DNA from 3 places in the Erwinia sp. TECH1 genome. Region 2 is predicted to be linked to each of the others. Evidence: predicted binding sites of a transcription regulator. Region 2 holds the regulator's gene; each other region holds the start of a gene.
What was found. The regulator PurR, encoded in region 2, represses purine synthesis genes. The targets are predictions, from matches to a motif close to CANGCAAACGTTTGCNTG.

Region 1: a site for PurR is predicted at 2,117-2,134, ahead of pyrD (quinone-dependent dihydroorotate dehydrogenase). Genes of this name have one in related genera too.
Region 3: a site for PurR is predicted at 3,286-3,303, ahead of purT (formate-dependent phosphoribosylglycinamide formyltransferase). Genes of this name have one in related genera too.

What each region holds. Positions count from the first base shown of each region.
Region 1 covers NZ_JBSRZK010000001.1:1,775,474-1,785,372, reverse strand. The annotation lists gene ACVWZ0_RS08350 (YcbX family protein) at 1-219, shown strand, start outside; gene ACVWZ0_RS08345 (cell division protein ZapC) at 216-758, opposite strand; gene pyrD (quinone-dependent dihydroorotate dehydrogenase) at 921-1,931, opposite strand; gene ssuE (NADPH-dependent FMN reductase) at 2,306-2,857, shown strand; gene ACVWZ0_RS08330 (sulfonate ABC transporter substrate-binding protein) at 2,868-3,836, shown strand; gene ssuD (FMNH2-dependent alkanesulfonate monooxygenase) at 3,833-4,978, shown strand; gene ssuC (aliphatic sulfonate ABC transporter permease SsuC) at 4,986-5,777, shown strand; gene ssuB (aliphatic sulfonates ABC transporter ATP-binding protein) at 5,774-6,562, shown strand; gene pepN (aminopeptidase N) at 6,627-9,242, opposite strand; gene pncB (nicotinate phosphoribosyltransferase) at 9,506-9,899, shown strand, end outside.
Region 2 covers NZ_JBSRZK010000001.1:2,103,408-2,113,306, reverse strand. The annotation lists gene eptA (phosphoethanolamine transferase EptA) at 1-109, shown strand, start outside; gene nemA (alkene reductase) at 170-1,267, shown strand; gene gloA (lactoylglutathione lyase) at 1,478-1,885, shown strand; gene rnt (ribonuclease T) at 1,989-2,639, shown strand; gene ACVWZ0_RS09945 (Grx4 family monothiol glutaredoxin) at 2,701-3,039, opposite strand; gene ACVWZ0_RS09940 (C40 family peptidase) at 3,400-4,182, shown strand; gene purR (HTH-type transcriptional repressor PurR) at 4,502-5,527, shown strand; gene punR (DNA-binding transcriptional activator PunR) at 5,558-6,466, opposite strand; gene punC (purine nucleoside transporter PunC) at 6,581-7,768, shown strand; gene cfa (cyclopropane fatty acyl phospholipid synthase) at 8,067-9,215, shown strand; partial or broken gene ACVWZ0_RS09915 (riboflavin synthase subunit alpha) at 9,250-9,899, opposite strand, start outside.
Region 3 covers NZ_JBSRZK010000001.1:2,801,041-2,810,939, forward strand. The annotation lists gene ACVWZ0_RS13230 (prolyl oligopeptidase family serine peptidase) at 1-887, opposite strand, end outside; gene ACVWZ0_RS13235 (tellurite resistance TerB family protein) at 1,026-1,670, opposite strand; gene ACVWZ0_RS13240 (sugar phosphate isomerase/epimerase family protein) at 1,879-2,709, shown strand; gene ACVWZ0_RS13245 (YebG family protein) at 2,863-3,207, opposite strand; gene purT (formate-dependent phosphoribosylglycinamide formyltransferase) at 3,346-4,524, shown strand; gene ACVWZ0_RS13255 (bifunctional 4-hydroxy-2-oxoglutarate aldolase/2-dehydro-3-deoxy-phosphogluconate aldolase) at 4,758-5,396, opposite strand; gene zwf (glucose-6-phosphate dehydrogenase) at 5,604-7,079, opposite strand; gene ACVWZ0_RS13265 (MFS transporter) at 7,571-8,794, opposite strand; gene ACVWZ0_RS13270 (ATP-grasp domain-containing protein) at 8,813-9,899, opposite strand, start outside.

The DNA.
Region 1 (9,899 bases), 330 kb from region 2:
CGCTTCAGCGGCAACAATCAGCAGGTTTTACTGGAGCAGCTGGAGATGCAGGGTTATCGCATCCCCTACTCCTGCCGTGCGGGCGTTTGCGGCAGCTGCCGCGTCCGGCTGGCGTCCGGCCAGGTTCGGGCGCTGAAGAAAGGCGCGCTGCGCGAGGACGGCACGCTGTTAAGCTGTAGCTGCGTCCCGGACGGCGACCTGGTGCTGTTGGCGCGTTAAACGGCGCGGGCGAAGGTGAAAATATGCTGGCTGATGGCGGGCAGCAGGCGATCGTGCATCACCTTGATAGCATCGCCCAGCACCATCGTTTTGCCGCCCAGCTGCAGCTCCGGCTGCGCCAGCAGGCACAGCGCGGCATTTTCGCCCGCTTCCACCACCAGCAGCGTGGCTTCTTCGCCCGTCTCGCACAGGCGTACCGCTACCAGCTCGCCATCCTGCGGCGTACAGTGACGCGGATGCGCGGAAAAGTGCCAGCTTTTAGGCATCTGCGGCTTCAGAAAACGCAGGGCAACCAGCGCGTTCAGCACCAGCTCGGTACGCTGCCATTCGGTCAGGTCGCACGTCAGGCATTTTTCTGCGAAGGTGGAAAACAGGGCGGCGTCGTCGACGGAGAATTGCGCGGCGTTAAAGGCATCGGGCGTCAGCATTTTACGAGGGAAGCGTGAGCGGAACAGCGCGCCTTCCGCCATAGCCAACATCATGCGTTCCTGTTCGTCATCGAAGAACCAGCGCCAGCTGTCGTCAGGTTTAATCCTCATGAAGTATCCCGTAATGATCGTCAGGTCGGCTATTTATCGCGAGGTCAGCGAACACGCGATCCGCCCCGTGCCAAAATAGTCTGAATAATGCATAAACAGGAGAAAATATAAACGAGCCAGAGGGGAAAATAAACCCCCTGGCCCCGTTAAGCCTGCATTTAATCAAATATGACTGACAATTTCTTTAATCAGCGGCGGCCCTTTGTAAATAAAACCGGAATATATCTGCACCAGCGAGGCGCCCGCCGCCATTTTTTCTTTGGCTGCCACCAGCGAATCTATGCCGCCTACGCCGATAATCGGCAGCCGGCCCTGCAGTTCCTGCGAGAGACGGCGAATGATTTCCGTACTTTTCAGCTGTACCGGACGCCCGCTCAGGCCGCCCGTTTCTTCGCTGTATTTCAGGCCGCTAACCAGCGAACGATCCAGCGTGGTATTGGTCGCGATTACACCATCAATATTATGCCGCACCAGGCTGTCGGCAATTTGGATAAGTTCTTCTTCAGCTAAATCCGGCGCAATTTTGACCGCTACCGGCACATATTTTTGATGCTGATTTTCCAGCGCCTGCTGTTTGTGCTTAATCGCCTGCAAAAGATCGTCCAGCGCTTCACCATATTGCAGCGTGCGTAACCCTGGCGTATTCGGCGATGAGATGTTGATCGCAATATAACCTGCATAAGGATAAACTTTCTCCATACAGATTAAATAATCTTCTTTACCCATTTCGACCGGCGTATCTTTATTTTTGCCGATATTGATGCCCAGAATGCCGTCGAAGCGAGCCTGCCTGACATTATTGACCAGCTGGTCCACGCCCAGATTATTGAATCCCATACGATTAATAATGCCTTCCGCCTCTCTGATGCGGAACATACGCGGCTTATCGTTCCCCGCCTGTGGTCGTGGCGTCACGGTGCCGACTTCAATAAAGCCAAAGCCCATTGCGCCGAAGGCGTCAATACATTCACCGTTCTTATCCAGCCCCGCCGCCAGGCCCAGCGGGTTTTTGAACGTCAGGCCCATGCAGTTGACGGGCTTAAAAGGAAGAGTTTGTCGAACCAGATGAATAAGCGGCGTTCCGGTTATCCGGTGCAGCTGCTGAAGGGTCAATTCGTGCGCACGCTCGGCGTCGAGCTGAAAAAGCGCGTTACGAACCAGGTTATACATGATCGCTCCTGAGTAGCCCATAATGCCGGGCCGGAAAAGGACTAACGGTTGCCTCAGCAACCCTGAAAACTGTGCGGTCGACACGCCTTCTTCGCTTTTATACGTTATCAGATACAAAGAACAGCGGCCTTCGACATGCGCAGCAACGCTGCAGGCGCGGGGGAAAATGGTAAAGTCCTTTGCCGGGAAAGTAAAACGTTTGCGTGCCCCCATCCCTCTCTTTTTCCGCACTTTCCTGTTATCTGTTTTTCGCTTAGTCAAAAAGTAACTTAAATATGCCGGATAAATCATTTAAGGCGTCCGTCACACTCTGCCAGGATAGTTCCATAAGTTCAGGAATTATTTTAATCAATAACTTTTGGTTATAAGGAGAGATGATGCGCGTTATTACTCTGGCAGGCAGTCCTCGCTATCCTTCGCGGTCAACCGCGCTGCTGACCCTGTGCCAGCACGCGCTGGAGCAACGAGGCGCCGAGGTGATCCCCTGGAACCTGCATAACTTTCCTCCAGAGGATTTGCTTTACGCCCGCTTCGACTCGCCTGCGCTGCTGGCTTTAAAAGAGGATCTGGCTAACGCCGATGGGCTGATCGTCGCCACGCCGGTTTATAAAGCCTCTTTTTCCGGCGCGTTAAAAACCCTGCTCGACTTACTGCCGGAACGCGCGCTGGAGCATAAAGTGGTGCTGCCGCTGGCGACCGGCGGCACCATCGCGCATATGCTGGCCGTGGACTATGCGCTAAAACCGGTGCTTAACGCGCTGAAGGCGCAGGAGGTGCTGCACGGCGTGTTTGCCGACGACAGCCAGATTAGCCATTACGATCGCCAGCCCGAACTCTCTCCGCTGCTTGCCGAACGCATTGCGGAATCACTCGACACCTTCTGGTATGCGCTGTCGCGTCGTCATCAGCGGCTGGCCGCAGCGGTATAAGGAAGCGCCCATGAGCCTGTTTACACGTTTTGTCTCGGCGCTGGCTTTCAGCGCGCTGCTCACAGGCGGCGCGCTGGCGGACGAGGCCGCGCCTGCCGCTTTCCGTATTGGCTATCAAAAAGGGTCGGTGAGCATGGCGCTGGCCCGCTCGCATCAGCTGCTGGAAAAGCGTTTCCCTCATACGCAGATTAAATGGATTGAGTTTCCGGCCGGCCCGCAAATGCTGGAAGCGCTGAATGTTAACAGCATCGATTTAGGCAGCACGGGCGACATTCCGCCAATCTTCGCCCAGGCGGCCGGCGCCGATCTGCTTTATGTCGGCTCAGAGCCGCCCAAGCCACAGTCCGAAGTGATTTTGGTAGCCAAAAACAGCCCGATTAAAAGCGTCGCCGAACTGAAAGGCCATAAGGTGGCTTTCCAGAAGGGCTCCAGCTCGCATAATTTACTGCTGCGCGCGCTGACCAAAGCCGGGCTGAAATTCAGTGATATTCAGCCTGCCTATCTGACGCCTGCCGATGCCCGCGCGGCTTTCCAGCAGGGCGATGTCGATGCCTGGGCTATCTGGGATCCCTACTATTCCGCCGCGCTGTTGCAGGGCGGCGTGCGGGTGCTGGCCGATGGCGACGGGCTGAACCTGACCGGTTCGTTTTATCTGGCGACCCGCCCCTTTGCTGAAGCCAACGGCGCTTTCGTGCAGCAGGTGCTGGAGACGTTCAGCAAGGCCGACGAGCTGACCCGCAGCGATCGCGAGCAGAGCATTGCCCTGCTTTCGCAAACTATCGGCCTGCCGAAACCGGTTATCGCCAGCTATCTCGATCACCGTCCGCCGACCGTTATCGGCCCGGTCAGCGAGAAAACCGTACAGGCCCAGCAGCATACCGCCGATCTCTTTTACGCTAACCATTTAATGCCGGTGAAAGTCGATATCGCCAGCCGTGTCTGGCATGTCGCCGCCGCTACGCAAGGAGTCCCACAATGAGCCTTTCCGTTTTCTGGTTTCTGCCCACGCATGGCGATGGTCACTATTTAGGCACGACGGAGGGCGCGCGTCCTGTCGACCACGCTTATCTGCAGCAAATTGCTCAGGCTGCCGATCGTCTGGGTTTTGGTGGCGTGCTGATCCCAACAGGGCGTTCCTGTGAGGATGCCTGGCTGGTGGCCGCGTCGCTGATCCCCGTGACGCAGCGCCTGCGTTTTCTGGTTGCGCTGCGTCCCGGCGTAATCTCTCCTACGCAGGCCGCGCGCCAGGCCGCCACGCTGGATAGGCTGTCAAACGGCCGTGCGCTGTTTAACCTGGTGACCGGCGGCGATGCGGAAGAGCTGGCGGGCGACGGCGTCTTTCTGGATCACCGTGAGCGCTATGTTGAGTCGGCGGAATTTACCCGCGTCTGGCGTCGCGTGCTGGAAGGCGAAACGGTGGATTACGAAGGCAAGCACGTGCACGTTCGCGGCGCCCGGCTGATGTTTCGGCCCGTGCAGCAGCCGCGTCCGCCGTTATGGTTTGGCGGCTCTTCAGAACCTGCTCAGGATCTGGCAGCGGAACAGGTCGATGTCTACCTGACCTGGGGCGAACCGCCGGCGCAGGTCAAAGAGAAGATTGAGCAGGTGCGGGCGAAAGCGGCGGCCCAGGGCAGAACGGTGAAGTTCGGCATCCGCCTGCACGTTATCGTGCGGGAGACCAATGAAGAAGCCTGGAAAGCGGCAGATCGTCTGATTTCGCATCTGGATGACGCCACTATTGCTAAGGCGCAGGCCGCGCTGGCAAAAACCGATTCGGTTGGTCAGCACCGCATGGCCGCCCTGCACGGCGGACGTCGCGATAAGCTGGAGATTTCACCCAACCTGTGGGCGGGCGTTGGGCTGGTGCGCGGCGGCGCGGGCACCGCGCTGGTCGGCGATGGCGCTACCGTAGCGGCCAGGATGCAGGAGTATGCCGATCTGGGCATTGAGACGTTTATTTTGTCCGGCTATCCACACCTGGAAGAGGCCTATCGCGTCGGCGAGCTGCTGTTCCCGCATCTCGATTTGAACGTGCCGGAAGTGCCGCAGCCGAACAACATTACCGCGCACGGCGAAGCCGTAGCGCATGATTTCGCTCCACAAAAAGTGTCGCAGAGCTGAGGTGGCTATGAGCAAACCGCTTAATCGTATCGGCAATCAGCTGATCCCATGGGCACTGCCCATTGCGCTGGTGATCGTGTGGCAAATCGCCTCACAGACCGGCTGGCTTTCTACCCGTATTTTGCCTTCGCCAGAAGCCATAGTGATTACGTTCTGGAAGCTGTCGGCCAGTGGCGAGCTGTGGCAGCACCTGGCGATCAGCAGCTGGCGTGCGGCGGTCGGCTTCAGCATTGGCGGTTCCATCGGCCTGATCCTCGGCCTGATTACCGGCATGTCGCGCCTGGGCGAACGGCTGCTGGACACGTCGGTGCAAATGCTGCGTAACGTGCCGCACCTGGCGCTGATCCCGCTGGTGATCCTGTGGTTTGGCATTGACGAATCCGCCAAGATTTTTCTGGTGGCGCTGGGTACGCTGTTCCCTATTTATCTCAATACCTATCACGGCATCCGCAATATCGATCGCGGCCTGGTAGAGATGGCCCGCAGCTATGGCCTCTCCGGCTGGAGCCTGTTTATTCAGGTGGTGCTGCCGGGCGCGCTGCCCTCCATTATGGTCGGCGTGCGCTTTGCCCTGGGCCTGATGTGGCTGACGCTGATCGTGGCGGAAACCATTTCCGCCAACTCCGGCATCGGCTATCTGGCAATGAACGCGCGCGAATTTTTGCAGACCGATATCGTGGTGGTTGCCATTATCCTGTATGCCCTGCTCGGTAAACTGGCTGACGTCAGCGCGCTGTTACTGGAACGCGTCTGGTTGCGCTGGCATCCGGCTTATCAACTTAAAGAGGAAAACGCATGAGCGAGTTAACGTCTTCTCCAGCGCGTCTTAACGCCGGTACGCCTCTGATCGTTAACCGCGTCAGCAAGCAGTATCACGGCCGCACCGTGCTGAATAACATCGATTTGCATATTCCTTCCGGCCAGTTTGTGGCGGTGGTCGGACGCAGCGGCTGCGGTAAAAGCACCCTGCTTCGCCTGCTGGCCGGGCTGGAAAAAAGCAGCGCCGGCGAGCTGCTGGCCGGTAGCGCGCCGCTGAGCGAAGCCAGAGACGATACCCGCCTGATGTTTCAGGATGCGCGCCTGCTGCCGTGGAAAAGCATTATCGATAACGTTGGCCTGGGATTGAAAGGCCGTGCCTGGAAAAGCGACGCGCTGGAGGCGCTGGCAGCCGTCGGCCTGGCGGAACGCGCCAACGAATGGCCTGCGGCGCTGTCCGGCGGGCAAAAGCAGCGTGTGGCGCTGGCCCGCGCGCTGATCCACCGGCCGGGTTTGCTGCTGCTGGATGAGCCTTTAGGCGCGCTGGATGCGCTGACGCGTATTGAAATGCAGGATCTGATCGAGTCGCTGTGGCAGCAGCATCATTTCACCGTGCTGCTGGTCACCCATGACGTCAGCGAAGCCGTGGCGATGGCTGACCGGGTGCTGCTGATTGAAGAAGGCAATATCGGGCTGGATTTGGTAATCGACCTGCCGCGCCCGCGCCGTAAAGGCTCCGTGCGGCTGGCAGAGCTGGAAGCGAAAGTGCTGGATCGCGTCATGAAACGCTCGCCGGTGGAAGAAGAAAAACGCTACGCGCAACGCTGATTTACGCCGTTGCTAAAAGAAAAAGCCCCGACTGTCGGGGCTTTTTGTCATTTACGCCGGACGATTAGTCCTGAAGCGCCTTGCTGATTTTTTCGTAAAGGTCGCCGGAAAGGTTCTCCAGTGCCTTTAACTTCTCAAGCGCGCCGCGCATCAGCGCCTGACGGGCTTCGTCGTAGCGTTTAAAGCGGATCAGCGGCTCAATGATGCGCGAGGCAACCTGAGGATTGCGCGTATTCAGATCGGTCAGGATCTCCACCAGGAACTGGTAACCGCTACCGTCAGCAGCGTGGAAGGCGGAAGGGTTAGCCGAGGCGAACGCGCCGATTAGCGAACGGATACGGTTTGGATTGCTTAGCGTAAAGGAACGATGGCTGAGCAGCGCGCGAACGCGGCTAAGTACGTCCGCAGCCGGGCTGGTGGCCTGCAAAGTAAACCACTTGTCCATCACCAGGCCATCTTTATGCCAGCGCTCGTCGAATTCGGCCAGCAGCGTTTCCCGGCACGGCAGCTGCGCGGCAACCGAGGCCGTCATCGCCGCCAGCGAGTCGGTCATATTGTTCGCCTGACGGAACTGGGCGGTAACCAGTTTCTCGGCCAGCCCTGTTTCGCCGAAGGCCAGGTAGTTGAGACAGGTATTTTTCAGCGCGCGCTTGCCGATATCGGCATGATCGATACGATATTCGTCCACACGATGCGCGTTGTAAACCGCCAGCCACTCATCCGCCAGCTCCGTAGCCAGCGTGCTCAGCAGCGCACGGCGCACTTCCGCAATGGCTACCGGATCGATTACCTCAAACAGCTCGGCAATTTCGTTTTCGCCAGGCAGCGTCAGGATCAGCGCCATCAATGCCGGATCGCTGTTTTCCTCCAGCAGCACGGCGCGGAAAGCATCGGCAACGTGCAGCGGCAGCGAAAGCGGCTGGCCCTGCTGGAAGCGGGCGACGTTCAGCCTGATATGGGTCGCCAGCAGACTTTGCGCGGCATCCCAACGTGAGAAATCGTTACGGGCATGGCGCATCAGGAAAGTCAGCTGCGCATCGCTCCAGTTGTAGTCCAGCTTCACCGGCGCGGAGAATTCACGCAGCAACGAGGGGATCGGCTGCTGATAAACCTCGTCGAACACAAAGCTCTGGAACTCTTCCGTCACGTTCAGCACATGATGAACCGGATGACCATTGTGCTGCAAAGGAATGACGTTGCCTTCACTGTCGTAAAGCTCGATATCCAGCGGAATATGCAGCGGCAGCTTGTTTTTCTGATCGGCCGTTGGCGGCGTCATTTGGGTAACGTGCAGCGTGTACTGTTGTAGCTCGGCGTTATAGTCATCGCGTACGGAAAGCACCGGCGTGCCGGACTGGCTGTACCAGCGGCGGAACTGGGAAAGATCGACGTTGGAAGCATCCTCCATCGCCTGCACAAAATCGTCGCAGGTCGCTGCGCTGCCGTCGTGGCGCTCGAAGTAAAGCTGCATGCCTTTCTGGAAATTCGCCTCGCCCAGCAGGGTGTGCAGCATACGAATAACTTCAGACCCTTTTTCATACACGGTCAGCGTATAGAAGTTGTTCATCTCGATCACCTGCTCAGGGCGGATCGGATGCGCCATTGGGCTGGCGTCTTCGGCAAACTGCGCGCCGCGCATCACGCGCACGTTATCGATACGATTGACCGCGCGAGAGCCGAGATCGGAACTGAATTCCTGATCGCGGAATACGGTCAGGCCCTCTTTCAGGCTAAGCTGGAACCAGTCGCGGCAGGTGACGCGGTTGCCCGTCCAGTTGTGGAAATATTCGTGGCCGATCACCGCCTCAATGCCCAGATAGTCTTTATCCGTCGCCGTTTCCGCTTTCGCCAGCACGTATTTAGAGTTAAAGACGTTCAGGCCTTTATTTTCCATCGCGCCCATGTTGAAGAAGTCGACGGCAACGATCATAAAGATATCCAGATCGTATTCCAGGCCGAAACGCTGCTCGTCCCACTTCATGCTGTTTTTCAGCGAGGTCATTGCCCAGTCGGCGCGATCGAGGTTGCCGCGATCCACGAAGATCTCCAGCGCAACATCCCGGCCGGAGCGCGTTTTAAAGCTGTCGCGCAGCACGTCAAAGTCGCCTGCCACCAGCGCAAACAGGTAGCACGGCTTTGGAAAAGGATCTTCCCATTTTACCCAGTGACGTCCGTTTTCCGCTTCGCCGCCGGCTATCCGGTTGCCGTTTGACAGCAGATACGGATAAAGCTGTTGTTCCGCGATGATGGTCGTGGTGAAGCGAGCCAGCACGTCAGGCCGATCCAGATACCAGGTGATATGGCGGAAGCCTTCGGCCTCGCACTGGGTACAAAGCGCCTCGCCCGATTTATACAGGCCTTCCAGCGCGCTGTTTTTATCCGGATGAATATCGTTGACGATTTTCATCGTGAATGACTCCGGCAGGCCGGAAACTATCAGCGCGCCCTCTTCCAGCGCGTAATCCGTCCAGGGCCGATCGTCAATCTCCAGCGAGACCAGCGTCAGATCTTCCCCATCCAGACGCAGCGACGCATCAGCCTGGCCCAAACGCTTTACGCGGCTGACGGCCGTCACACGGGTGGTTGCGGCATCCAGTTCAAACGTCAGATCGATGTCGGTAATGGTGTAATCCGGCGCACGATAATCATGGCGATTTTTGGCTTGTGGCAGTTGCGTCATAAGTGCTTCTCATGTCGATAATTAGTTAACTTTGCAAGTCTATTCCGCTTCCTGCAATGTTGCCATGGAGAATCGCGTCGGGCGGTCGGAATTGCTGTTAAAAGCTACATCCTCTTAACAATCGCACGGATTGCCCTCGACCTGCCGGATCGAATTGTGCTGTGATCGGGTTCAATAAATGAGTATTCAAGTTATACTCCTGCGTCATTACTATTTTTTAAACCAGGGATAACGCTCTTCGCCAGAGGATGCTGAAACGCACCATGACACGACATGCTTCCCCGATACTGACCACGCTGCTGGATACGGACGCCTATAAGCTGCATATGCAGCAGGCGGTATTTCATCGCTATCAGAACGTTTCCGTAGTGGCTGAGTTTCGCTGCCGTGGCGACGATCTGCTTGGCATCTACGCTGAGGAAATCGCTCAACAGGTGACCCTGATGCAGTCGCTGGCGCTCAGCGACGAAGAGAGCCGCTATCTTGCCGGACTGCCGTTTTTCAGCGCGGATTATCTGCAGTGGCTGAAACAATTCCGCTATGACCCTGCTCAGGTGCGCATCCGCAATCATCAGGGCAAGCTGGATATCCGCATCGCCGGCCCGTGGCGGGAGGTGATTATGTGGGAGGTGCCGCTGCTGGCGCTGATCAGCGAAG
Region 2 (9,899 bases):
AATGATGAATATTGAAACCAAAGAGTACCAGCCCGCGCTGGATATGATCCGTTCGTGCCGTACCGTTGCAGGTAGCGGCAATTTCTCTACTACGCTCAATAGTCACTGAAAATTTTGGCTTTGCCACCGCCGTATCGGCGGTTGGCAGCCGGTTTCCCAGGAGCGATAAATGCAGCTGAAAAAACTTTTTACCCCTTTAAAACTTGGCGCGATTGTGGTGCCTAACCGCATCTTTATGGCGCCGCTGACGCGCCTGCGCAGCATCGAACCGGGCGATATTCCTACGCCGCTGATGGGTGAATATTACCGCCAGCGCGCCAGCGCCGGGCTGGTGATCACCGAAGCCACGCAGATTTCCTTCCAGGCAAAAGGCTACGCCGGCGCGCCCGGCCTGCATACCGCCGAGCAGATCGCCGCGTGGAAAGCGATTAACGCCGGCATCCATCAGGAAGGTGGCCACAGTTCGGTGCAGCTGTGGCATACCGGACGTATTTCCCACAGCAGCCTGCAACCGGAAGGTAAAGCGCCCGTTTCGGCTTCCGCCATCAATGCCGAAACCCGCACCTCTCTGCGCGATGACCAGGGCCGGACAATCCGTGAAGCGACCTCCACGCCGCGCGAGCTGCGTCTGGATGAGATCGACGACGTGATCAACGATTTCCGTCAGGCCACGATCAACGCGCGCGAAGCGGATTTTGACCTGGTGGAGCTGCATTCCGCGCATGGTTACCTGATGCATCAGTTTATTTCGCCCGCGTCTAACCAGCGCACGGATGCCTACGGCGGCAGCGTGGAAAATCGCACGCGCTTTGCGCTGGAAGTGGTGGATGCGGCCATTGACGGCTGGCGCGCCGACCGGATCGGCATTCGTATTTCGCCGCTCGGGCCGTTTAACGGTCTGGATAACGGCGAAGATCAGGAAGCCGCCGCGCTTTACTACATCGGCGAGCTGGCGAAGCGCAATCTGGCCTATCTGCATATTTCAGAACCGGACTGGGCGGGCGGCAAGCCTTACAGCGATGCCTTCCGCGAGGCGATCCGCGCCGCTTATCCCGGCGTGATTGTGGGCGCAGGCGGCTACAGCGCTGAGAAAGCGGAAGCGCTGATTGAACAAGGCCTGATCGACGCCGTAGCCTTTGGCCGCGACTACATCGCCAATCCGGATCTGGTCGAGCGCCTGCGGCAGAACGCGCCGCTGAACGAGCAACGCCCGGAACTCTTTTACGGCGGCGGCGCAGAAGGCTACACGGACTATCCGTTCCTGTAAGCGCCTGCGGGTTTTATCGCCGTCCGACGTCTGACGGCGCGAGAAAGCACGCATTTCCTGGTTTCCGCCAGGCTATAGCTGCTATTCTCTCACGCGGGTAAAACGGCCTGAAGGACGTTTTACCGCCGGGAATGCCTGCTGGTTCCCGTAACGGCAGGAATTCAGGCTATGCTTGTTATCGGATGATAACGTTTGTTCAAAGAGGATGTTATGCGCTTACTTCACACCATGCTGCGCGTTGGCGATCTGCAACGCTCCGTTGATTTCTATACTAAAGTTCTGGGCATGCGCCTGCTGCGCACCAGTGAAAACACCGAATATAAATACACGCTGGCTTTCGTAGGCTATACCGAAGAGAGCGAAGGCGCGGTGATTGAGCTGACCTATAACTGGGGCGTGGATAAATATGACCTGGGCGATGCCTACGGCCATATCGCGCTGGGCGTGGACGACGTGGCGGCTACCTGCGACCGTATCCGCAACGAAGGCGGCAACGTAACTCGTGAAGCCGGCCCGGTTAAAGGCGGCACCACCATTATCGCCTTTGTGGAAGATCCGGACGGCTATAAAATCGAACTGATCGAAAACAAACACGCGGGCCACGGCCTGGGCGCGTAACGCGTCGGGGTGCCTTCCCGGCACCCTTCTTTCCCCTTCCCCTGCTGCAACCCATGCCGAAATTTGCCATAATACGCGCTCAATTTTCGCCTGTGAGATCCTGATGTCCGAATCGAACGAACTTAACGCCCTCAGCAGCCGTTTTCGCGGTTTTTATCCGGTAGTGATCGATGTTGAAACCGCCGGTTTCGACGCCAAAACCAACGCCTTACTGGAAGTGGCCGCCGTCACGCTGAAAATGAACGACGATGGCTGGCTGGAGAAAGACGAAACGCTCCATTTTCACGTTGAGCCGTTCGAAGGGTCTGTTCTGCAACCCGAAGCGCTGGCCTTTAACGGCATCGATCCTGCCAATCCGCTGCGCGGCGCGGTCAGCGAGTACGAAGCGCTGCACGCCATCTTTAAAGCCGTGCGCAAAGGTATCAAAGATCAGGGCTGCAATCGTGCCGTCATGGTGGCTCATAACGCCACTTTCGATCTGAATTTTATGAATGCCGCGGCGGAAAGAGCCGGGCTGAAGCGTAATCCTTTCCACCCGTTTGTCACCTTTGATACCGCCGCGCTGAGCGGTCTGGTGCTGGGGCAAACGGTGCTGGCGAAAGCCTGTACGGCCGCCGGAATGCCTTTCGACAGTTCGCAGGCGCATTCCGCGCTGTATGATACCGTGCAGACGGCCGATCTGTTCTGTGAGCTGGTTAATCGCTGGAAACGTCTGGGCGGCTGGCCGCTGGCGGAAACGGCGAACCTCGACTAAAAAAAACAGGCCTGACGCATTGTCAGGCCTGTCCGATAGTCTCTTCGCTTAGCGCAACGTTTTATTCTGTTGCGTCGGAAGGATATTTCTGCGCCGTCTCTTTGATCAGCTGCTGCAGTTCGCCCGCCTGAAACATCTGAATAATGATGTCACAGCCGCCGACCAGCTCGCCGTCTACCCACAGCTGTGGAAAAGTCGGCCAGTTGGCGTATTTAGGCAGCTCAGCACGAATTTCCGGATTCTGCAGGATATCGACATAGGCGAAACGCTCGCCGCAGGCGGACAGCGCCTGTACGGCCTGCGCGGAAAAGCCGCAGCTTGGCAGTTTTGGGGAACCTTTCATATACAGCAGAATCGGGTTTTCTGCGATCTGGCGCTCAATCTTCTCAATGGTGCTCATAAATGCCTTCCTCAATCGGCTACTTCGTGTCTGTATAGTGTAGCGAGTCTGCGAGCGTGATGAAAATGTCATTTTCAGTCGCCCGCTGACGCTACGGTCGGAAAACAAAATGTTAAAATACCATTTTCGGTCCGGCGGTGCTGCGTTAACTGTAAATATCAGCGGCAAATTTGCGCAGATAAATGTTTGAACAGGCTAAATTTTACAGCTTTTACCGCTTTGCGACGATTGAAACAAAAAAGGCCTTACTTTTTAGTAAAGAGTTCGATTAGAATCGTCCTGACTGACTGCCCAGGCGCAGATCTCCTTATTTAGCCATGCTCTTGCCACTGGCGGGAGCACAAACTGTTAATGGTAAAGATGCGTTTACTCATCACGTTGCTGATGCTGGCCTTTGCCCAGCTGTTTATGTCTGTGGCGCACGCATCGCCACACGCTGCCGTTAAAGCGGACCACCACAAAGCAGACAGCGCCACGCCTGCTCGTGAAGACGATCGCCGCAAGCGCCGCCCGGTGAAAACCTCTACACGTAAAGTAAAAGAAGCCAGCCCAACCAAAAGCCGTTCGCCCCTTGCTAAAAAGTTTAAGCTGCGCAAAAAAACGCAGACCGTCGCCGCTGCGCTGCCGCCCAAGAAACGCTATGGTCGTCATCGCTTGCGCAACGAAGAGACGGAAGCCTTAACCAGCGGCTCGGCCTCGGCCCCGCTTAAGCTCAGCAAAGCGCATCGCGCCCGCTATCAGAAAGCCCGCGAAACGGCGATGAGCAAGCTGATGAACCAGCTGGGCAAGCCCTATCTCTGGGGCGGCACCTCGCCCAAGACCGGTTTCGACTGTAGCGGTCTGGTCTGGTATGCCTATAAAGATCTGGTGAAGTTTAAGATCCCTCGCACCGCTAACGAAATGTACCATCTGCGGGATGCGGCTTCGATCAAGCGCAACGAGCTGGAAAAAGGCGATCTGGTATTTTTCAGCATCAACGGCCGCGCCTCGGCGGATCACGTTGGCGTTTACCTGGGCAACGGCAAGTTTATCCAGTCGCCGCGTACCGGCAAGGATATCCAGGTGAGTATGCTCAGCGAAGATTACTGGGAGCAGCACTACGTCGGCGCTCGCCGCGTCATGACGCCGAAAACTATCCGCTAGCCCACTCAGCAGGCTGGAGGCCCGGATCGCGCAAACGATCCGGGCCGGTTTACTCTTATTTGCGCAAAATTTTCGCCTGTTGCCCTAAAACCCTCGTGTTCTGCGCCTGCTCTTGTTAGAATCCACGGTTTGTTGCGCAACAGGCATTTAGCCGACATGATGTTCTGCTCAAGTCTGTTTCGCCACCCTGAACTCCCTCCTGTTATAACCATTCCGCAACAAATTATGCGCAACTTATATCAGGATTATCATCATTCCAGGCAATCGTTTAACAAACCGCTTTTCAGTGACTTACTGAACAGCGCAGGAGTCTTTTTCCATGGCAACCATAAAAGATGTGGCCAAACGCGCCGGTGTCTCAACCACCACGGTGTCCCACGTCATTAATAAAACCCGCTTTGTCGCTGAAGACACGCGGGAAGCCGTCTGGGCAGCGATCAAAGCGCTGCACTATTCGCCCAGCGCCGTGGCCCGCAGCCTGAAGGTCAATAACACCAAAACCATTGGCCTGCTGGCGACCTCCAGCGAGGCGCCCTATTTCGCCGAAATTATTGAGGCGGTTGAACACAGCTGTTTTGCCAAAGGCTATACGCTGATTTTGGGCAACGCGCATAACGAACTGGAAAAGCAGCAGGCCTATCTGTCGATGATGGCGCAAAAACGCGTCGATGGCCTGCTGGTCATGTGCGCCGAGTACCCGGATGAGCTGATTAAGATGCTGGAAGATCACCGCAACATCCCGATGGTCGTCATGGACTGGGGCGAGTCGCGCGGCGATTTTACCGACACTATTCTCGATAACGCTTTTGAAGGCGGTTATCTGGCAGGCCGCTATCTGATCGATCGCGGCCACCGCGATATCGGCGTGATCCCGGGCCATATGGAGCGCAATACCGGCGGCGGTCGTCATGCCGGCTTCCTCAAGGCGCTGAACGAAGCGGGGATTACGCTGCGCGAAGAGTGGCTGGTTCAGGGCGATTTTGAGCCGGAATCGGGCTATCGCGCCATGCAGCAGCTGCTGGCGCAAAAACAGCGTCCTACCGCGGTATTCTGCGGCGGCGACGTGATGGCGATGGGCGCGATTTGCGCCGCAGACGAGATGGGCCTGCGCGTACCGCAGGATATTTCGGTGATCGGGTATGATAACGTGCGCAACTCGCGCTACTTTACCCCCGCGCTGACCACCGTCCACCAGCCGAAAGAGCGTCTGGGCGCAACGGCCTTCAATATGCTGCTCGATCGTATTACCAGCAAACGCGAAGAGCCGCAGACGATTGAAGTGCATCCGACGCTGATTGAACGTCGCTCCGTAGCGGACGGCCCTTTCCTCGACTACCGTCGCTAAGCGCACGGGCGGCCATCCGCTGCCCGTCTTTTACGCCTCCCGCAGCCATTCGCTGTTCAGCGTTTCCGTTTCGCCTAAATAATCCAGCAGCCAGCGCAGCGCTGGCGACGCCTGCTGTTCCGACCAGCTGACGCAGCAGGGGCTATCCGGAAAAGGCGGATCCAGCCTCAGTTCGCACAGCGAGCCGTTTTGCAGCAGCGGTTGCGCAAGATGCCCCGGCACCATGCCGACACACAGCCCGGCCAGCAGGCAATCAAACGCGCTCTCCCAGTCCGGCGCGACCAGCCGTCGCTGATTATCCAGCGTCCAGGTGGTTCTTTTCGGCAGCGCGCGCGAGGTATCTTCCAGCACCAGCGAAGGCCACTCCCGGATCGCCTCCTCGCTAACCTTCTCCCGGTGTTGCGCAAGCGGATGATCCGCCTTCACCACGCAGCGCCAGTTGAGCATTCCCATATTGCGAAAGGCGAAGCGTCCGCCGACCGGAATGGCCTGCGTCGCGCCTATCGCCACGTCAACCCGGCCGTCGGCCAGCGCATCCCATACGCCGTTGAATACCTCCGGTGAAAGATGCAGTTCCATATCGGGAAAATGTCGGTAAAAATCCACCACCAGCTGGCGCGTACGCGCGGTTTTAACAATGCGATCGACGGCAATATTCAGCTGGCCGCGCCAGCCGTTGGCGACCTGCTGACACTGGCGTCGCGTGGCAAGCATTTTTTTGATAACACTCCGCCCTTCCTGAATAAAGACCTCGCCCGCCGCCGTTAAGACCACGTCCCGGTGACGCCGCTCGAACAGCGGCACCGCCAGCCACTCTTCCAGCTGGCGCACGGTATAGCTGATGGCGGACGGAACGCGATGCAGCTCCGCCGCTGCGGCGGTAAAGCTGCCGGTTCGGGCGACCGCATCAATCACCTCAAGCGAGTGTTCTGACCACATATTCTTCCTGCAAAATTTTTGAACGCAAGACGCAAATATTACCGTTTCACAACCGCTATCGCACTCTTTTACACTGCCGTCCGCTATTCACCTGATAAAAAAGAGCAAAATCTCATGCCGTCGAAAGGATTTTTACTTTACCTCGCGCTGCTCAGCGTTGCGGGTTTTCTTGCCACCGATATGTATCTGCCCGCCTTTACGGCGATGCAGCAGGATTTGCAAACCGAAGCGGGCGTCATCAGCGCCAGCCTCAGCCTGTTCCTGGCCGGGTTTGCCAGCGCGCAGCTGTTCTGGGGGCCGCTTTCCGACCGCATTGGCCGCAAGCCGGTGCTGTTGATGGGGCTGGGGCTGTTTGCCGTCAGCTGCGGCGCAATGTGGTGGGCGGAATCCACCACCATGCTGCTGACGCTGCGCTTTTTACAGGCGGTAGGCATTTGCGCCGCCGCCGTCAGCTGGCAGGCGCTGGTAATCGATCGCTATTCCGGCGCGCAGGCCAACCGCGTGTTTGCCACTATTATGCCGCTGGTGGCGCTGTCGCCGGCGCTGGCCCCGCTGCTGGGTGCCTGGCTGCTGAACCACTTTGCCTGGCGGTCGATTTTCCTGGCGCTGCTGCTGCTGGCCCTGATCCTGCTGGTCGCCACGCTTTTTCTGTCGACGCCTGCGCCAAAAGAGCATAAAGAAGAGGCGAAAGTAGGTTTCTTCACGCTGCTGAAGTCACCGATCTGGAGCGGCAACGTGCTGATTTACGCCGCCTGCTCCGCCAGCTTTTTCGCCTGGCTGACCGGTTCGCCATTTATTCTGGCCGAACTGGGCATGTCGCCGGGCGATATCGGCCTTAGCTACGTGCCGCAGACGCTGGCCTTTCTCGCCGGCGGCTACGGCTGTCGGGCGCTGCTGAAGCAGACCGAAGGCGCTTCGCTGCTGCCCTGGCTGCTGACGCTGTATGCCCTCAGCGTGGGCGCGTTTTTCATCGCCGCACAGGTGGAAACGCCTTCGACCTGGGCGCTGCTGCTGCCGTTTTGCGGTATGGCGCTGGCCAACGGCGCTATCTATCCGATTGTGGTGGCGAATGCGCTGCTGCCTTTTCCGCAGGCCAGCGGTAAAGCAGCCGCGCTGCAAAACACGCTGCAGCTTGGTCTCTGCTTCGTCGCCAGCATGATTGTTTCCGGTTTTATTGCTAACCCGCTCGCCACCACGTCGCTGGTCATGCTCAGTACTGTGTTTTTGACAATTATTGGCTATATTTTACAAAGGACGACGTTAGCCAACGCTCCCCTGACCCACGCTCAGAGCCGTCGTTAACTGGCTGAATCTATTTAGTTAGCGTCCTAACGATAAGGCGTTGAATATTGCCTGAGGTGAGCATATACTCAATTTCAGGCAATAATTCATAACAACTTTGTATCATTTTTTTGATTCCTGACAGGGTTGTCCGGGTGTTCTCTTTTGTGGCAGGCGTCACCCTCATTCTGTAGGTTTCAGTTCAATCCTCTGTAACGCCGGATATCAGGCGCACGGCTAAGCGTGCGTTTTCTCAAACCCTGTGGAAATTGATGATTCTTTTTCTCAGGTTTCAATCACGAAGGGTGATGGGGAAGCTATGAGTTCATCGTGTATAGAAGAAGTGAGCCTGGAAGAAAATCAGTGGTATCGAATCGCCCAGGAAATGTTACGCAACGCGGATATCGAAATTAACGGCACCCGTCCCTGGGATATTCAGGTGACCCATCCCGATTTTTTTAAACGCGTGATGCAGGAAGGGTCGCTGGGCCTGGGCGAAAGCTATATGGACGGCTGGTGGGAGTGCGAGCAGCTGGATATGTTTTTTCACCGCGTGCTGCTGGCTAAGCTGGATCAGCAGCTTCCTCGCCATTTTAAAGATACGCTGCGCATCGCCGCCGCGCGCCTCACTAATCTGCAATCCCGCAAGCGCGCCTGGATTGTCGGCAAAGAGCATTATGACCTTGGTAATGACCTTTTTACGCTGATGCTTGACCCCTACATGCAATACTCCTGCGGCTACTGGAAAGAGGCGGAAACGCTGGAGCAGGCGCAGCAGGCTAAATTAAAAATGATCTTCGAGAAACTTCAGCTGGAACCCGGTATGTCGCTGCTTGATATCGGCTGCGGCTGGGGCGGGCTGGCGGCTTATGCGGCGCGGCATTACAACGTCAAGGTGACTGGCGTGACGATCTCCGCCGAGCAGCAGAAGCTGGCGCAGCAACGTGGTGAAGGGCTGGACGTCACCATCCTGCTACAGGATTACCGTGACCTCGATCAGCAGTTTGACCGCATCGTTTCCGTTGGTATGTTTGAGCACGTCGGGCCAAAAAATTACGCCACTTACTTTAACGTGGTCGATCGCAATCTGAAGCCGGACGGCATCTTTTTGCTGCATACCATTGGTGCGAACAAAACGGACGATAATGTCGATCCGTGGATCGATAAATATATTTTCCCTAACGGCTGCCTGCCCTCCGTACGCCATATTGCCGAGGCGCACGAACCGCATTTTGTGATGGAAGACTGGCACAACTTTGGGGCGGATTACGATCTGACGCTGATGGCCTGGCACCAGCGCTTTTTAGCCGCGTGGCCGCAGCTGGCGGATAAATATGGCGAACGCTTTAAGCGCATGTTCAGCTACTACCTTAACGCCTGTGCGGGCGCTTTCCGCGCGCGGGATATTCAGCTCTGGCAGGTGGTCTTTACCCACGGTAAAGAGGGCGGATTGCGGGTGCCGCACTAGCGGACAAGGTCGGCCACTAAGCCGACCTTGTTTATTACTCTTCCGGCTGAATTTCCGCAGCGGCCGCCGCCAGCAGCGCCGCTTCACGCTGCGCCAGCACGCGCTCAACGGTTTCCACAATCGCCTGGGTATGCGGATCGATTTCAATATTCACTCTGTCGCCCAGCCGCTTGCCGCCCAGCGTGGTTCTTGCCAGCGTTTCCGGGATCAGATGCACGCAGAATTTGCTTTTGGTGACTTCGCCAACCGTCAGGCTGATGCCGTCAATCCCAATAAAGCCTTTGTGCAGAATATATTTCATCTGCTCGCTGTCCTGCGGCTTAAACCATATTTCGCGGTTATTTTCAGACGTCAGGATTTTGCAGATTTCGGCGGTAGTCATAATATGACCGGACATTAAATGGCCGCCGATTTCATCGCTGAATTTCGCCGCGCGCTCTACGTTAACAATATCGCCGGGCTTTAAATCCCCCAGGTTGGTAATACGCAGCGTCTCTTTTACCAGGTCAAAACTGACGCGGTTGCCGTCAACCCCGGTCACCGTCAGGCAACAGCCATTGTGAGATACGGAAGCGCCCAGCTCCAGTCCCGGCAGCATATCGTCCGGGCAGGCGGACGATATGCGTGCGAAAATTCGGTTTCTCTTCAATTGCCAACACCTCTGCGGTGCCCTGCACAATACCG
Region 3 (9,899 bases), 700 kb from region 2:
AGGCCGAAATTTTTGCCTTCGCGGTTGGATCGCACGTAAAAATGGTGATCGTAATGATCCAGGCTGTATTCGTGATCCTTACGGCGCGGGCAGAAAATTTGCGGCTGTGCATCGGCAAATTCGGCGTCCAGCAGCCGGATTTCGCTGGTAGTGGTGCTATTGAGCACAATCAGAATAAAGTGCTCGGACATCGTTTTATGCAGGCTGACGTAAAAAGTCTCATCCTGCTCTTCATAGACCAGTTCGTCATCCCGCTGTGGGGTGCCCAGCCGGTGACGCCATACCTGCCAGGGCAGCAGCGTCTGTTTATCCTTCAGCACATAGTAAAAAGTGCGGCTGTCGCTGGCCCAGACGAAGCTGGAAGAGACGTGATCCAACACCTCCGGATACCAGTTGCCGGTTTTAAGGTTGCGGAAGCGGATGCCGTACTGACGGCGCGACAGAAAATCCTCCGCCAGCGCCATCACTTCATTGTTTGGGCTGATGCCGAGGCCGCCCAGCGTATAAAATTCGCTGTGGGCGGCGCGCTGGTTGCCGTCAACGAGCACCTCCCACTCTTCCGGCGTGGCGGTTTCTTCCGGCTGGCGGGTGTAGACGGCATATTCGTTGCCCTCATCATAGCGTCGCTGGTAGCGATAGCCGTTTTTGACATAGGGAACGGAACTGTCGCGCTGCGGCACGCGATCGACCATCTCTTTCAGTAATTTTTCCTGCAGCGCCTGCTGCGTCTGCATTACGGCCTGCCCGTAGTCGTTTTCCGCATGCAGGTAGTCCAGCACGGCCGTATCTTCACGCTTGTCGTCACGCAGCCAATAGTAATTGTCTATGCGCGTCTCGCCGTGCGCGCTCATCTCGTAAGGTATTTTTTTAGCGACTGGTGGTTTTATCATTTGCTGCCCCGCTGAATCAGTTATACAGAGTAAGGGTGGCAGCTACGGCGGTGATTGCCAAGCGCAGCGCGTTGACAAGAGTTGATAAACAACGTTAAAAAAGCTTTCCGGGCCGGGTAAGGCGCCCGGAAAGAGTCAGGCGACCAGCTTTTGCTTCTCCTGCTGGATATCTTTCGCCATGCTCTCGCGGACGTCCTGCGGAATTTTCAGCTCGTCGCCCAGCGCCTGCAGATAGCTGCGCTCCATAAAGTGATCGACATCAATGACCAGATTACTGAGGAAGTAGAGTTCCAGCGCTTCCTCTTCGTTTTTCACATCCTGCGCCAGCATTTTAGGATCCAGCGGCATATCGATAGCGCGCTGCAACAGCTGCTCGCCTTCCGCGCCCAGCCCCGTCTGATGAATATGCTCATTGATGGCCTTACGTTCTTCGCCGTCAATATGCCCGTCGCTTTTTGCCGCAAACACCAGCGCCTGCACCAGCCGCTCCGCGCGTCTGTCCACTGCGGTGGCCTGCTGCCCAAACTGCGGCTCTTCACGATGCGTTTCGCTGACGCGCTGCTTGTACTTGTTCCAGAGCAGCGCGCCCGCCGCCGCGCTGCCGCCAATAATCAGCGCGTTTTTACCGTATTTGCTCAGCAGGTTACGGGAAGATTTATTGGCGATCAGCAGCCCGGCCAGGCCGCCTAAAGCGCCCGGCGCCAGCATTTTACTCAGGCCCTCGCCGCCGCCCTTGCCTTTCCCTAACACGGTTTGAATTTGTTGCAGCCAGTTAGTCATATGCTCTCCTTATTGTAAAAAAACCAGCATAGAGCGGCTAACGTCAGGAAGCGTCAAGTCAGGCAAAGCCTGGAAAACCTTTAGCGCGCTGATGAGGCTGGCGAATCGGCACAGGTCGCTATACTTGTCAGCAGGCGAGAGTCAAAAGGTCGGACCGTTTACCGGCTCTCTGTCCATTTTTTTGCTATTGAGCTTTAAGGGGAACAGGATGCGTTTTCAACATAATCCACTTTTTATTAATACGGTTTTACTGAGCGGCACAACGGAAGAGAAAATTATCGCCGCCGCTCAGGCTGGCTTCAGCCAGCTGGAATTGTGGCGGCAGGATGTGGACCCGGCTGAAGGTACGCCTCAGGCTGTAGCCAGCCTGCTTGAGGAACAGCGGCTTGCCCTGACGGATTACCAGGTGCTGCTGGATTTTGACGGCGCACCGGACGATCAGCGCGAGGAAAAACGCCGCGACGCGCTGAAAATGATGGAGACAGCGGCGGCGCTGGGCGCCACCACCCTGCTGACGCCAGCCTCTACGCAAAAAGAGTGTATCGCCGGGCGTGAAGAAGAGGATATTCGCTGGCTGGCGCAGGAAGCGGGAAAGCGTGGGCTGCGGGTCGCCTTTGAGGCGATGGCATGGAGCACCCATATCAATACTACGGCCGCCGCCTGGCAGCTGGTACAGCGTATTAACGAGCCTAATCTGGGCCTGGTCGTGGATGCCTTCCATATTTTTGTACGCAACCGAACCGTGGCCGACTTAAACGGCATCCCGATGGACAAAATTTTCCTGGTACAGCTTTCCGATTTAGCCACGCTGCCTTCCGGCAGCGAACTGGTGGAAACGGCAAGGCACCATCGGCTGTTGCCGGGCCAGGGCAACTTCCCGCTCTATACGCTGCTGGACTATCTGGAAGCGGAAGGCTACAGCGGGCCGGTTGGGCTGGAAGTCTTTAATGATGAGATTAAACAGCGCTCGCCTTCCGATGCGGCGAAAGAAGCCATGCACGCGCTGAAACGCTGCTGTGCGCAGGCGACAATCGCCTGAACCTGAAAAGCTGTGGTCTGTAAACGCTAAACAGAAAGATAAAAAGCCTGTCCGAGGACAGGCTGCTACTGATAACGCCCTCTTATCAGGGCATCTGGTAGCGACAGGGCTGGTAAACAAGCCACAACGTCACATACTACAGACGAGACCGCCTCAGGCTGCTTTAATGCGCCCCGCTTTGGGCTTCTTCTCTTCCGCATCGGCATCGGCATCCTCAGCGGTTAACGCAGCGACTGACGCAACGGGACGGGAGGACTCCGCTTCCGGCATTTTGCTGGTACGCAGGATATGCTGCACGGCATCTTTGTTTTCCGACAGGAACATCCCCAACGCCTCGCGCTGATTTTCATCCATATCCAATGGCGCAGCGCTCAGCCAGTCGCAGAACACTTCGGCCATATCCAGCATTTTGTCATAAGCGTCGGCTTCTTTCTTACTGGCGAAAGTCATCTTTTCCTCACCTTTTCTGACGACAACATATTTGATTTCAACAGCCATAGTGCCCACCTCGTTTAACTGTATTTTTATACAGTATATCAGGCCGGGAATTTTTCTCAAGCCCGGAAATCGGATGAAGACGCAATCGTTTTCGTTTATACTGCGCCCGCATTTTTTCCTCTAATCAGGTAGAGATTTATGACAACTCTTGGTACTGCGCTGCGTCCTGCGGCAACGCGTGTAATGCTGCTTGGCTCTGGCGAGCTGGGTAAAGAAGTGGCGCTGGAATGTCAGCGTCTGGGCGTTGAAGTCATTGCGGTGGATCGCTATGCCGATGCACCGGCGATGCATGTCGCCCATCGCAGTCACGTAATCAATATGCTGGATGGCGAGGCGCTGAAAGCGCTGGTGGCGCAGGAGCGTCCGGACTATATCGTGCCGGAAATCGAAGCCATCGCTACCGATATGCTGATTGAGCTGGAAAAACAGGGGCAGCGCGTGGTGCCGACGGCTCGCGCCGCTCGTCTGACCATGAACCGCGAAGGTATCCGCCGCCTGGCTGCAGAAGAGCTGGCGCTGCCGACCTCTTCTTATCGCTTTGCCGACAACGTGGCGGACTTTAATCAGGCCGCGCAGGAAATTGGCTTTCCCTGCATCGTGAAGCCGGTCATGAGCTCTTCCGGCAAGGGGCAAAGTTTTATCCGCGAGGCCGCAGGGCTTGCTGCCGCATGGGGATATGCCCAACAGGGCGGACGCGCCGGTGCAGGCCGGGTGATAGTGGAAGGCGTAGTGAAGTTCGATTTTGAGATCACGCTGCTGACCGTCAGCGCTGCCGACGGGATCCACTTCTGTGCGCCGATTGGCCACCGCCAGGAAGATGGCGACTACCGCGAATCCTGGCAGCCGCAGCAGATGAGCGAGCTGGCTTTACAGCGCGCGCAGCAGATTGCCGAGAAAGTGGTTATCGCACTGGGCGGGCACGGGCTGTTTGGCGTGGAGCTGTTCGTTTGCGGGGATGAAGTGGTGTTTAGCGAGGTTTCCCCTCGCCCGCACGACACCGGCATGGTAACGCTGATTTCTCAGGATCTTTCGGAATTTGCGCTGCATGTCCGCGCTTTTCTTGGCCTGCCCGTTGGCGGCATCCGCCAGTATGGCCCGGCGGCCTCGGCGGTGATCCTGCCGGAACTGAGCAGCGATAACGTGCAGTTCGCCAATCTGGATACGGTACTTGGCGCGGGCTTGCAGCTTCGTCTGTTCGGCAAGCCGGAAGTTCAGGGCAAACGTCGCATGGGCGTTGCGCTGGCAACCGGTGACGATATTGATGAGGCCGTGCAGCGTGCTGTCGCCTGCGCCGCTGGCGTAAAAGTCAGCGGTTGACGCCGTGCGCGCTACTGCATAATTAGCGTAAAATCTGCGGCTGATGCTGCCCCGCTTCTGCGCTGCTGGCGTAAAAGTCAGCGGTTGACGCTGTGCGCGCTTCTGCATCGTTAGCGTAAAATCAGCGGCTGATGCGCTCCCGCCTCTGTAAAGCTGGCGGCCGGCGCTGTACCCGCCTCAGCAAAAAGGATGGCCGCCAGCCATCCTTTTTTAGTTTTACGCTCTGAACGGCATTAGCGCGCGCCTGCTACCGCCTCTTTAGCCAGCTGCGTAATGCGATCGTAATCCCCTGCTTCCAGCGCATCCGCCGGCACCAGCCACGAACCGCCGATGCACAGCACGCTTTTCAGCGCCAGATAGTCCCGGTAGTTGGCCGGAGAGATGCCGCCGGTCGGACAGAAGCGAACCTGTGGGAAAGGTCCGCTGATGGCCTGGAGCGCTTTCACGCCGCCGTTGGCTTCCGCCGGGAAAAATTTAAACTCGCGCAGGCCGTGATCCATGCCGGCCATCAGCTCAGATACGGTACTGATCCCCGGAATTAGCGGGATTGGCCCTTCCACGGCAGCCTGTAGCAGCGGCTCGGTGATGCCGGGACTGATAACAAATTTCGCGCCCGCCTGGGTCACTTCCCGCAGCTGCTGCACGTTCAGCACCGTGCCCGCGCCGACGATGGCTTCAGGCACTTCTGCGATCATCGCTTTTATCGCATCCATTGCGCAGGCCGTTCTCAAGGTTACCTCAAGCACTTTCACCCCGCCCGCGACCAGCGCTTTCGCCATCGGCACCGCATGTTCCAGCTTGTTGACTACGATGACCGGTACGACCGGCCCGGTGGTAAGAATTTTTTCAGCGCTTGTTTCCCAGTTACTCATCGTCCTGCTTCTCCTGTCAGGCCTGCCTGCTTCAATAAGGCGGGCAAAAACGACGCGCGCGGCGTCCGAAAAGTGATCGTCTGCTACCATACAGGATTATGAGCGGGTGCGTCCATGCGCCAAAGATATTTTTGAAACTGCGGTTCAATTTTTTACAGGCCGACGCCAGGCGTAAAAAAACCCGCCGAAGCGGGTTAGTCGAGCGTTTTATTCGAACTCGTTCCAGGAACGGCCGTCGCGGGTAATCATCGCGACTGAGGCAACCGGCCCCCAGGTCCCGGCCTGATACGGTTTAGGCGCTTCGTTATCGGCCGCCCAGGCTTCCATGATGGAATCGACCCACTTCCAGGCCTCTTCCACCTCGTCGCGACGTACAAACAGCGCCTGGATGCCGCGCATCGTCTCCAGCAGCAGACGCTCGTAGGCGTCGGCCAGGTGCGACTGGTTAAAGGTTTCCGAGAAGCTTAGATCCAGTTTGGTGGTTTGCAGATTGTGCTTGTGATCCAGCCCCGGTACTTTATTCAGGATCTGGATATCCACCCCTTCATCCGGCTGCAGACGAATGGTCAGCTTGTTCTGCGGCAGTTCCTGCCAGGAATCTTTAAACAGATTCAGCGCCGGGTTTTTAAAATAAACCACGACTTCCGAACACTTGGTCGGCAGACGCTTGCCGGTACGCAGGTAGAACGGCACGCCAGCCCAGCGCCAGTCGTCGATATCGACACGAATAGAGACGAAGGTTTCGGTATTGCTGGATTTGTTGGCGTCTTCTTCCTCAAGATAGCCAGGGACTTTTTTGCCCTGCACAAAGCCGGAGGTGTACTGTCCGCGCACGGTTTTATCGCGCACGTTAGTGTGGTCGATACGGCGCAGCGAGCGCAGCACTTTGACTTTTTCATCGCGGATACGGTCAGCGGTCAGATCGGCCGGCGGCGACATCGCAATCATGGTCAGAACCTGTAACAGGTGGTTCTGGATCATATCGCGCATCTGGCCCGCTTTATCGAAGTAACCCCAGCGTCCTTCGATACCCACCTCTTCCGCCACGGTAATCTGCACGTGATCGATGGTGCGGTTATCCCAGTTAGAGGCAAACAGCGAGTTGGCGAAGCGCAGCGCCAGCAGGTTCAGTACCGTCTCTTTTCCCAAATAATGGTCGATACGGAAAACCTGGTTCTCTTCGAAGTATTCGCCCACCTGATCGTTGATCTCGCGCGAGGTTTCCAGCGAGGTGCCCAGCGGCTTCTCCATCACGACGCGTGCAGGCTGCGTGTTCAGTTTAGCGGTGCCCAGACCTTTACAGATGGCGCCGAACGTTCCCGGTGGCATAGCAAAGTAGTTGATGGTGACGCGCTTTTTCTGGTCAAGCATTTTGCCCAGTTTGGTAAAGTGGGCCGCGTCATTAACGTCCAGATTACAGAAGTCGAGTCGGCTGCTCAGCTTATCCCAAAGCGCCTCGTCGATGGTTTCCTTCATAAAGGTTTCCAGCGCTTCACGAACGACTTTGGTATAAGCCGCTTTATCCCATTCCGCGCGGCCCACGCCAATAATGCGTGACTCTTCATGGATTTGTCCGGCTTTTTCCAGCTGGTACAGGGAAGGCAACAGTTTCCGGCGTGCAAGGTCGCCTTTGGCACCAAAAATCACCAGATCGCATGCCTGGGCTGTTTGTGTAACCGCCATTCTATTCTCCTCGTTGCAGGATAAACCCGACCGGCGGATCCCAGCGCGGTCAGGCTTTTAATTTTCTTTCAATACAATGTACTGCTTTTGCCGGGTCGGCGTAAACCTGGCGACGCCCCGCCAGCACAGAGTAGCCAGTCTCAAAGCTTTTTGCCGCCCAATACACAGGCAGTTTGTGCTTAAAATTTCCGCTCGCTTACTAAGCGTTCCGACCAGAAGCACACGGAATATAACGAGGATAATGCGTTAAAATCAGCGAAAAGCAGCTCAACGACAGTTAACTAACGCTTTTTACCGCAGCAAAAAATCATCGATTTCGCCTTTAAAAGAAATCGACGAAACAGATAGTAAAAAAGCACTGTCACTGTTTAAAGTTACAACAGAAGTTGCGCCAGTCTTTTCATAATCCGCCATGCAGCAGTATCCAGAATGTCGCGAAGAGAGCTAAACCTTCCCCCTTGCAGAACGCGAGCATCAGCGATGGCAAAATATCAGCTCGCCTCTTTTGGCACCTGAGGGAAATATTTTTTATAGCCAAACTTTAGTCGACCAACAAAAAGCAGGACTATGGTCAGTACAAACGAGAGCGCAAAGGCCAGTAGAATGATGTTCTGCAGCGTGGTCTTTTCAGAGAGCAGGCTTACGGCGAGGCCGCCTACTGGAATAGAAAGCAAATTCAACATGCCGACCACGCCGATTACCCTGGACAAAATTGCAGCAGGAATAATCGTGCTACGCATAATTCTGATATAAACGCTGAAGCCTCCGTCAAAGGCGCTCAGAAGCGCATAAAGCGCCACGTAAGCATAATAATTACCTGCCAGTCCAAGAAACAGGCCGCTCGCTAATATGATTAACAGTGAAAGTTGCCCAATCAGCGTCACGCTGAAGCGAAGCGTCAACCGAGGAATAAGGTAAAAAAGCAGCACTGACGCTAAAGCCGCAACGCTTTGCATCAGGCCTAACGCTCCCGACTCCAGCTTAAAATGCTTAAGGATAACGGCCGGAGAGATAGCTAAAACCACGCCATAAATGATATTGACAATCCATGTCATAGTGCACAGATAAATAATTTTCTTGTCTTCGAAAAGATAAACAAAGGCTTCGCGATTAGAGCGCAGGATATCTTTGACCTTAGTCACTCCTGCGGATTCAGGCGAGGCAATAGATAATGTTAAAAGGTTCGCGGCCGACAGCAAAAACAGCGCGGCCGAGATTAAAAGAATGCCATTTACGTGTGCGTGGCTATAAATAACAATGGCGATGGCTGGCCCAAGGATCTGTGAAAATTGCTCTACCGTCTGTATCCTGGAATGCACTCTGGCATACTCTTCACGTGGAACATTGGCCGGTATAATGGACTCGATCGAGACAAAATTCAGGACGTAACACAGAGACATGATGGCCATCAGCGTGGTCAGCGTGGCAAATATGCCGGTGATGTTAACCAGTAAAAAAGCAGCCGCCAGGGCTGCGCATCTGAAGACATCTAACGACAAAAATATTTTTTTGAAGTTTTTCCCCTGCAGTAAACTTCCGGCAATCGGAAAAAACAGCACTCGGGGTATCCACTCGATAACAAATGATAAAGCAGACAGGCTGGTCGAACCGGTTGATTTAAGGATAGCCAAAGGAACGGCGAACATCAGAAACTGATCGCAAAGGGCGCCCAGTCCTCTGCTAATGATGAATTTATGAAAATTAAAAGCGCCCAAAACGACTCCTTTACTCTGTTACACAGATTCCGTTATAAAAGTTTGCGCTGAAAGCGTTTTTGCCATTTCAAGATGTCGGGTAAACAGCGTTTCACTTTGCGTTTCGCCCGGCCAGAAAAATTCGATAATACCTTCCCGGTTACGCCACGAGTCCAGCGGAAAAATCTGTTGGCCCTGTACGGCCATGACATTGAGATGCAGGATTTCTTCAGGCAACGAGGCAGGCACGTTTATCTGCGTAAGCCTCCCCGTTTCCGCTTTCATAAAAGCAATAGCGGCAATGCCTTTGGCGGAGTCGAGGCGGGAAGCGAAAACCATTTCAGGATTAATATAGGATGAGACATGCAGCTGATAAGGGTTATAGCCATAAACCTTTTCAACCAGACTCATGATGCTATCACCGCCCGTCCTGGCGGCTACTTCAATAATTTTAATCTCGCCCTTAGCGCTGACTTTGGCTTCGAAATGAGCAATACCGTATTTAATCCCTAACGTACGACAGGTTCTTTCAGCAAGTTCAATAAGATCGCGATGGGAGGTAAATCGGGAAGGTACTACATGCCCCAGTTCAACGAAATGCGGCGGCGCGCCAAGGTATTTATCCGTCACGCCAATAACACGGCTAAAATCAGGGGTATTCAGGACTTCCACACTGACTTCAAACTCATATGCGATAAATTCTTCGACAATAAATAAACTTTCGTCGGCATTGGCTTCGCCATTGATGCTTTTGACATCGGCAATGCTTTTTTCGAAAGCGCGCACCAGCTCTTCTTCCGAAGAAACTTTTATTACGCCCAGGCTGCCCGCCATAAGGCGTGGTTTAATAATGGCCGGATAACCTGTCTGCGCAACGGCGCTACGTAGCTCGTCAAGTTTGGCAACCTGATAATATTTTGGCACCGGCAGGCCCGCATTTTGCAAACATTCCCGCATGATAAATTTATCTCTGCATCTTTCGACAACGGAGAGATCGTTGTGGGGTAATCCGTAATGTTTAGCAACGAAGGCAGCAGTAACTACGGTAAAATCATTGGTAGGAATAACCGCCCTCGGCGTTCTTCCGGTTAATTCCTCGTACCGTATAACTTCCTGTAGAACTTTC